Linked DNA regions of Chondromyces crocatus. The protein of the gene in region 1 binds, or shares a complex with, the protein of each later gene. Links are inferred from orthologs where the notes say so. Each region holds a gene or a part of one and is shown on either strand. Other genes may lie near its edges.

Evidence for each region. The genes of interacting proteins can lie anywhere in the genome.
Region 2: the proteins of pheT (region 1) and pheS are in contact, whole or in part, in a crystal structure (PDB 6P24), measured with the Escherichia coli proteins. The link is inferred for Chondromyces crocatus from one-to-one orthologs.

What each region holds. Positions count from the first base shown.
Region 1 is NZ_CP012159.1:8,406,430-8,410,847, reverse strand. Bases 605-3,679 are described here. They hold pheT (phenylalanine--tRNA ligase subunit beta), read right to left. Parts: upstream 3,350-3,679; coding sequence 860-3,349; downstream 605-859. Other genes in these bases: CMC5_RS30235 (DUF4340 domain-containing protein), read right to left, coding at 3,521-3,679. Also shown: CMC5_RS30245 (fatty acyl-AMP ligase), read right to left, coding at 1-568; more of CMC5_RS30235, read right to left, coding at 3,680-4,418.
Region 2 is NZ_CP012159.1:10,157,763-10,161,214, forward strand. The notes cover bases 1-2,781. They hold pheS (phenylalanine--tRNA ligase subunit alpha), read right to left. Parts: upstream 2,026-2,781; coding sequence 976-2,025; downstream 1-975. Other genes in these bases: rplT (50S ribosomal protein L20), read right to left, coding at 2,063-2,419; rpmI (50S ribosomal protein L35), read right to left, coding at 2,441-2,638. Also shown: CMC5_RS36770 (hypothetical protein), read left to right, coding at 3,326-3,452.

The sequences.
Region 1 (4,418 bases):
CCAGGTTGCGGAAGGTCACCATCACGCCCTTGGGGCTGGACGTGCTGCCCGAGGTGAACTGGAGGAATGCCGTCTCGTCGAGCTCGACGGACCAGTCTGCGTCGGGATCGAACCCGTCCGCCTCGTGGATCTCGCGCTCCAGGACCACCCGGACCCCGCCGTGCGTCTTCACTCCGCCACCCGCCAGGAGGTGCTCCTCCAGCATCCCGCGGAGCGCCTCGGTCGTCACGACGGCGCGCGCGCCCGACGCGGCGAGGACGTGCCGGACCGTGTCGCCGTAGGCCTCGAGTTTGGCGAGGGTCTGCGGCGGATACATCGGGACCGCCACGATGCCTGCGGTGAGTGCTGCCAGGAACGTCAGGACGAACTCGTCCGGATCAGGCAGGATCAGAGCGACCCGATCGCCGCGCGCGAGCCCGAGCGACCGCAGCGCATGAGCGCGCTTTCGAGCGGTGAGCCAGAGATCGGGGTAGCTGACCGACAGCTCCTCACCGTTCGACCGGACGAAGGTGACGGAGCGGTCCGTGTGCACCGCGTTGTCTCGGAGGACCTCAATGAGCGTGCGCATGAGTTGAGCCCGGAGCGGACAGCCACGGCGTGACGCCTCGCATCAGCACCTTTTTGGTACAGGAGAATCCTGACCATCGTCCGTTCGTGAGCGATGCCATAAGCGAATCCCAGGCCAGAGCAAAGCGAAAGTCGCAACCTGTTGGAATGATTGGATTTATGATCTCAGGGCGGGGCCATGGATACGCACTTTACGGAAGGCCGCGTCGAAAATTCGACGCTCTGACGGGGCGAAGTGGGAAGTGTATTTCGCGCTTCGTCGCATCCTGGACGCTCTCGCGGGTGAGTACCATCACCCTCGGAGCACCGCCCCGAACCGTTCGTTGACCGATTTGACCACGGCGGCATGACGAGCGTCGACCTCCTGGTCGGTGAGGGTGCGCGCCTTCTCCGGGTTCGTGACGGTGAGCGGATCGCGGTAGACCACGTGGAACGCCAGCGACCGGTGATCGGCGGTGATGTTGGCACCGCGGTAGAGATCGAAGAGCGCAACGGACTCGCACAGATCGCCTGCCGCTTCCCTGATGGCGTCGCCCACGGCGCCCGCGCTGACGTCGTCGTGCACCACGAGGGCGATGTCGCGGGTGGCCGCCGGCAGCATCGGGAGCCCTCGGAAGTGGGGTGTGCGCTGGCCGATGGCCTCGACCGCGCGGATGTCCACCTCGATCACGAACGCTGCGCCACCCAGATCGAGCGCGTCGACCACATCGGGGTGCAGCAAGCCGAAGGTCCCGACGGGCGTGCCATCGATGAAGAGCTGTGCCGCTCCGCGGGGGTGCAGGTAGGGGACCCGCTTCTCCGCGGGCTGATGATCGATGTCGACCGTCCGCCGCGTCACCCGCTCGAGCAGCTCCACCGCCACGCCCTTCGCGTCGTAGATGTCGAGCGGCACGGCGGGGGCGAGCGTCGGACGCCGGAACCCGGCGAGCACCGCGGCGAACGAGGGGATCTCGTCGGGCAGCGCCGCGCCCCCGACCGGCAGGATCTTCGCGCCCACCGTGAACATCTGGACGTCCGGTACCCCGCGCCGGCGTGCCCGCCGCAGCACCTCCAGGAGCCCCGGGAGCAGCGTCGTACGCATCACGCTGCGATCCTCGCTCAAGGGGTTCATCAGGCGGAGCCCCTCGTCCGGCAGCCCCAGCGCCGTGACGTCCTTCGGCGAGATGAAGCTGAAGGTGATCGCCTCGCTCAGCCCCAGCTCGGCGGCGACGTGCTGGAAGCGCCCCTCGAGCTTGCCTGCGCCGCGAGGGGGCTGCGGCCGGATCGCTGGCAGCACCGTCGGCACCGTGTCGAGGCCGCGGACACGGACCACCTCCTCGATCAGATCGGCCTCGATGTTGAGATCGGGGCGGTGCGACGGCGCCAGCACCTCGGCGTAGGGGGATCGGGGCATGTCGGAGCTGCCCAGCGTCGGATCCTGCGTGCGCGGCATGCACCCCAGGCGCTTCAGGATCTCCAGCGCCTCCCCGAACGGCACCCTCGTTCCAAGCAGCTGGTTCATCCGCTCCGACCGCAAGCGGATCGAGCGCCGCGCGCCCGGTCCAGGCCCCTCCAGCATCACCCCGGGGACGGCCTTTCCTCCCCCGAGCTGCGTCAGGAGCTCCACGGCGCGCGCGAGCACGTCGGGCGTGTCTCCTGGGTCCACGCCGCGCTCGAAGCGGTGGCTGGCCTCGCTGTGGATCCCGTGGCGCCTGGAGGCCCTGCGGACCACCCGCGGCGCGAAGTAGGCGCACTCCAGGAGCACGTTGTGCGTCGTGGCGTCGATCTCGCTCCCTGCGCCGCCCATCACCCCTGCCAGGGCGACCGCGGCCTCGCCGTCGGCGATCACCAGATCGTCGGCCTCCAGCTTGCGCGCCACCCCGTCCAGCGTCTTCAACGCCTCACCCGCATGCGCTCGCCGCACGACCAGCCGACCTCCCCGGATCCGGTCCGCGTCGAAGGCGTGCGTGGGGTGCCCGTACTCCAGCAAGAGCAGGTTGGTGATGTCGACGATGTTCGAGATCGAGCGGATCCCGAGGCTCTCCAGCCGGTAGCGCAGCCAGCTCGGGGAGGGACCCACCGCCACGTCGACCACCATGGCCGCGCCGTACCAGGGGCATCCCTCCGGATCCTGGACATCGACGGCGAAGCGCCGGCTGAGCACGTCGCCCTCGGCGATGCGCTCTGGAGCCCCCGGGCGCGGCATGTCGAACGAGAGCCCGTAGAGCGCCGCCGCCTCGCGTGCGAGCCCGACGTGTCCCAGGCCGTCCGGGCGATTCGGGGTCAACCCGATCTCCAGGATCGTGTCGTGACATCCCGGAAGTGCGGTCCGAAGTGGCGTCCCTGGCGTCGCGCTCCCGGGCTCCAGGATCAGGATACCAGGATCCTCTCCACCCTCTTTCCCCCCCGAGGAGAGCCCCAGCTCCACCTCGGAGCACAGCATGCCCTCGCTGACCACGCCCCCGATCTCGCGCGGCGTCAGCGTGATCCCCACCGCGGGCAGCGTCGCTCCGAGCGGCGCGAGCGCGACCAGCCCTCCCGGATCGGGGACGTTCGGCGCACCGCACACGAGCCGCTGCTCGACGCCATCGCCACGATCCACCGTCACCAGGCGCAGCTTGGCGCGCGAGGGGTGGGGCTCGAGCTTCACCACCTGCGCGACGATCACCTTCTCGGTCCCGGCGCCGAACTCCGTCAGGGCCTCGACCTCCAGACCCGCCTGGGTGAACCGCGCGGCCAGCTCAGCGGGTGACGCATCGAGGCCGGGGACGAGGGACGAGATCCACGCATGCGACGCTTTCATCAGGCGGCCCGATTAGCACGATTTCCCGTCCGGCACGACGGGCCACCGAGCCGCCTGGAGGCCACAAAGCGCCGAGGCGCCGGGCGGGTGACCCACGCCCACGCGGACGGTCCGCGTGGGGTCGTGGGGCCCGGCCGACGCCTCTTCGAGAGCGCCCGGCGCAGACCGCGCTTACTCGCCGAACATCCCCTCGGGCATGCCGGGCATGTGGGGGTGATCGTCGTGCTCGTCGCCCGGGCCACCCTCGGGCTTCTTCTCGTCCGATTTCTCGAACTTCTTCGGCTCCGCCACGGCCCAGTCGGCCGACCACGAGGACAGCACGTAGACCGTCCCATCGCCGCCTTCCTTCTGCGCGAAGCGGCTCGAGCCCTTCGAGGTCTTGCCCACCTTGATGGTGTAGTCCCCGGCGTTGTCCTTGAGGACGATCCGCACCACGCCGCCGTTCTCCACGGCGTCGGCGAGCCCAGTCTCCGACGTCTCCTCGCCGAAGTCCTCGGCGTTCAGGCCCTTGTAGGCGCGAAGCAGGTCCTTGACCTTCGCCTCGTCGAACTTCTCCCACTTCCCCGGCGTGCCGAGCTTCCCGCCCTTGCGCGCCGCGAACGTGCCCGACCACTTGTCGTCGTTCTTCGAGAAGCTGAACTTGCCGTTCTTGTTCTCGACCTCGACCTGGATTGCGTTCGCGTCCTCGAACTTCAGGATGCCCGTCTCGCGCCAGTTCTTGGCCTCGCGGGTGTACAGGTAGCTCGAGTAGCCGCCGGCGATCCACACGCCGTCCTGCGATCCGAGGCGGACCATCTGGCCGCGCGAGCCGCTCTTGCCGAAGTACAGATCGATGGCCTTCTCGTCTCCCTTGTAGGCGACCACGTGGAGCGCCTTGGGGTCGTTGACCTCGTACTGTTCGTAGGTGCCGGTCGTGCGATCGATCGGCTCCTTGATCTTCAGCTCCTTCAGGTTGTCGAGGAGGCTCCGCACGTTCGCCGCGTTCGCCTTGGCAGCGACGGGCTTCACCACCTCCCAGTCTTCACCCTTCTTCTCGATCGTGACGTCGCTCTTGTCGGCGTTCTTGATC
Region 2 (3,452 bases), 1.8 Mb from region 1 along the record:
GCGGTGAAGTCCTCTGAGAGGGTTTCGTGCTGATACGTGATGCTTCTGGACGGCGGGCTGTCGACGTGCTCATCTTATCCTTCGGTGCGACCTTCAGTTCCCATCGGCTACAATATGGAACTGGATGGCCGCAGCATGTTTGGTCCCGGTCTCGAATTCCTCACTGCAATAAGTGGAACAGGCAGCTTGCCTGCGACGATGCAGCCTGATCCCTGCTGCTGTCATTCCCAACAGATGGCCAGTACCAACCGTAACTGCTCGAACGCTATTTTGATTCCCGCCGATACGTTCTAGCCCCACACAGTTCGCAGAGACCTTCGGTCCGGCAAGAACCATGGTCTCTTCTGTGCAAAAAAGATGCCATCGTTACCTTGTGTTTCCTTTAAGCCATGTAGGTTAAAGTACACAGGGTCCCGCCAGCGTTATTACGCGACGACTCGGCTCGTCCCCTTACAGGGGTTCGAAACGCTCAACCGGTCGAGTCGGTCAGGAGAAGAGCAGCCAACGGGAGTCGACCGTTGGCCATCCCAGCGCTTTGCTCTGCTTTGGCCCGCCGAAGCATGTTTGGGGAATTTGCGGTCAGTTCCTGAAGTTTGTCGGAGCAACCGTCGACGCACAAGCGACCAAGCGCGCTAACCAGCGAGGACTAGGTCGAACTGGCGCTCAATCCAGCCCGACAAGCGCTGCTCGATGGCGCTCACCTGTCGTCTGTACCCTGCTGCTTTCGCGGGAGCTGGACGGGGGTAAGCTGACGCCGTTTCGTCAGGCCAGGACGATGACTCTTCCCTCGACGGAGGGGAGTGTTCGATCCACTCTTGAACTGACAGCTCCGCCCTCCCCCTTCCTTCGCCCACATCAGGGCGCAAAAGTTCCACGGGGAGTGAGATGCAGGGTGCGGAATTAGCGCATGCCAGGTGAGTAATTAGTACTCACCACTCCGACATTTATGTCAGAGCCTAAAGGCGTTCGCTGGTCTCAGAAGTCTGCCAGAAAACGAGGATCGTTCTCGAACATGGTTCGAATGTTCGGGATGCCGTAGCGAAGCATCGCCACCCGTTCGATCCCCATGCCGAACGCAAATCCCGAGTACTTCTCGCCATCCAGTCCACACTGGCGGAAAACTTCCGGGTGAATCATCCCGCATCCCAGGATCTCGATCCAGCCGGTGTACTTACAAACTCGGCACCCCGCAGAGGTACCGTCGGATTTGAGACAGAACACACATCCGACATCGGCCTCGGCGCCAGGCTCGACGAACGGAAAATAGCTGGGCCGGAATCGGATGCGCGCCTTCGGGCCGTAGAGCCTCTCTGCGAAGGCAGTCAGCACACCCTTGAGTTCGGCCATGCTCACCCGCTCATCGATGAGGAACCCCTCGATCTGATGGAACATGGGTGAGTGGGTAATGTCGTCATCCCGCCGATAGACCCGCCCCGCGCTCACCACGGCGAGCGGCAGCTTGACGTCGGGCCGCGTCATCTCCCGGACCTGGACGTTGCTCGTATGAGTGCGCAGGAGGGTTCCTGCGCGGACCCAGAAGCTGTCCTGCATGTCCGTGGCTGGATGGTCGGGCGGAAAGGCGAGCTTGGTGAAGTTGTTCTCTTCCAGCTCGATGTCGCGCCCGTCGACGGCTGCAAACCCGAGGTCCCGGAAGATCCCAATCAGTTCGTCGGTGACCTGCGTGATGGGATGAAGGTGCCCCCGTCCTCCGCTGAGACGACCGGGCAATGTCAGATCAAATGGTCTCTGGCGCAGTTCTTCCTCTCTCCGAGCGCGCGCCAGCCTTGTCAGCCGCTCGGAAAAGGTGGCCTCGATTTCCTCTCGGAGGAGATTTACCTGAGCGCCAACCGCAGCCCGTTCTTTCGGTGGGACCTGCCGCATCATCGCCATGATGCTGGCCAGTTCGCCCTTCTTTCCGAGAATCTTCGCGTGCTCTTCGCGGAGCACGACATCATTCTCGGAAGCCGCAAACACTTCGCGGACTCGACCCCGCAGCTTTGCAAGAGCTGCCTCGAGCGCGCTCACGGGGTCGATCGAATCGCTCAATGTAGTACCGAGTGCTTCAGGAGCGCGGAGCTGCAGCAGCCTGAGTTACGAGCGTGAATGCCTTGGGCTCGTGAATCGCGAGCTCGGACAGGATCTTCCGATCGAGGAGGATGCCTGCATTCTTCAGCCCGTTCACCAGACGCGAGTAGGTCGTACCATTGAGCCGGGCGGCTGCATTGATACGAGCAATCCACAGACGCCGGAAATCGCGCTTCTTCAGCTTACGGCTGATGTAGCCGTACTCCCAAGCGTGGCGCAGGACTTCGACCGCCTGGCGAAAGCGGTTCTTCCGGCCCAGGAAGTACCCTTCGGTCTGGTTCAGGACGCGGTTGCGACGGCGGCGAGCTTTGAACCCTCTTTTTACGCGCGGCATGCTGTTACCTCTCGCTCGCTATCAGCCGTAGGGGAGAAGGAGCTTGACGCGCTTCTCCATCGCCTTGTCCACGGTGTCGTTCTTGCGAAGACGGCGGAGGCGCTTCTTGCTCTTTTCCTGCATGCAGTGGTTGAGACCACCCTTGCTGCGGCGGATACGACCGGAGCCAGTGACCCGGAACCGCTTCGCAGCGGCTCGGTTGGTTTTCATCTTGGGCATCGATGACTCGTCTGTGTGTCTCCGCTCCCCGCGGCCGTCTTGCTCGCCCACCGAGAAGACTGTTACGCGCCGTACTGAGGATGCGGAGCGCCGGTTATGGCGATCCATGCAGTTGTTGTCAAGGCTGGGCCGAAGAGAACCATCAGGAGTTCCCTTGGCTTGACCAACTTCGAGAGGGGCGACTGGCGACCTCGGGAGAGCAATCCCCGATACCGGCTCCTGCCGGCGGGGCTCCGTCAGCCGCTGTTCGCCCATTATGAACCGTTCGCCGCCCTCAGCCGACAGCACAGCTGGATGCGACCCGACAAGCAGGCCGCCTCTCAGGAACTGTCATGCGTGCGGCTCGTTTCGAGGGGCCCTGGTTCGACCCCTACCGATCAGGTACGGCCGTAGACGCGGTTCCGGCGCCCACGATTCTTGGCCTTGAACTTCGCGCGATTGCGGTTGGACTTGGAGCGCGTCGTCTTACGAGGGCCTTTGGACAGCATTAGAAACATGGTGGCTCCTTGCGATGTGATAGCCTCCGGGCGTGCCGCAGGCTACGAGGAGAGGCGCTCTCTACGGCATCTGCATCGGGAGCGCAACCAAGATGCTCCCTCCTCGATGGCCACGGTCTCGCGGGACCTCCTCCAGCGTCCGGTGCGTCGACCTTGGATGCAAGTTGCACCACAGGTCGAAGGAGCCCGTGTGACGGTCTGGACCAGGCTGGGCAGTGGGCTGCTCGCGCTTCTCACCACCGGCGGATGCGGTGCCAGCCTGAACGCCGTTTACGAAGGCGACGTGCGATTCGAGCACTGCATGGCGTTGGACTCGA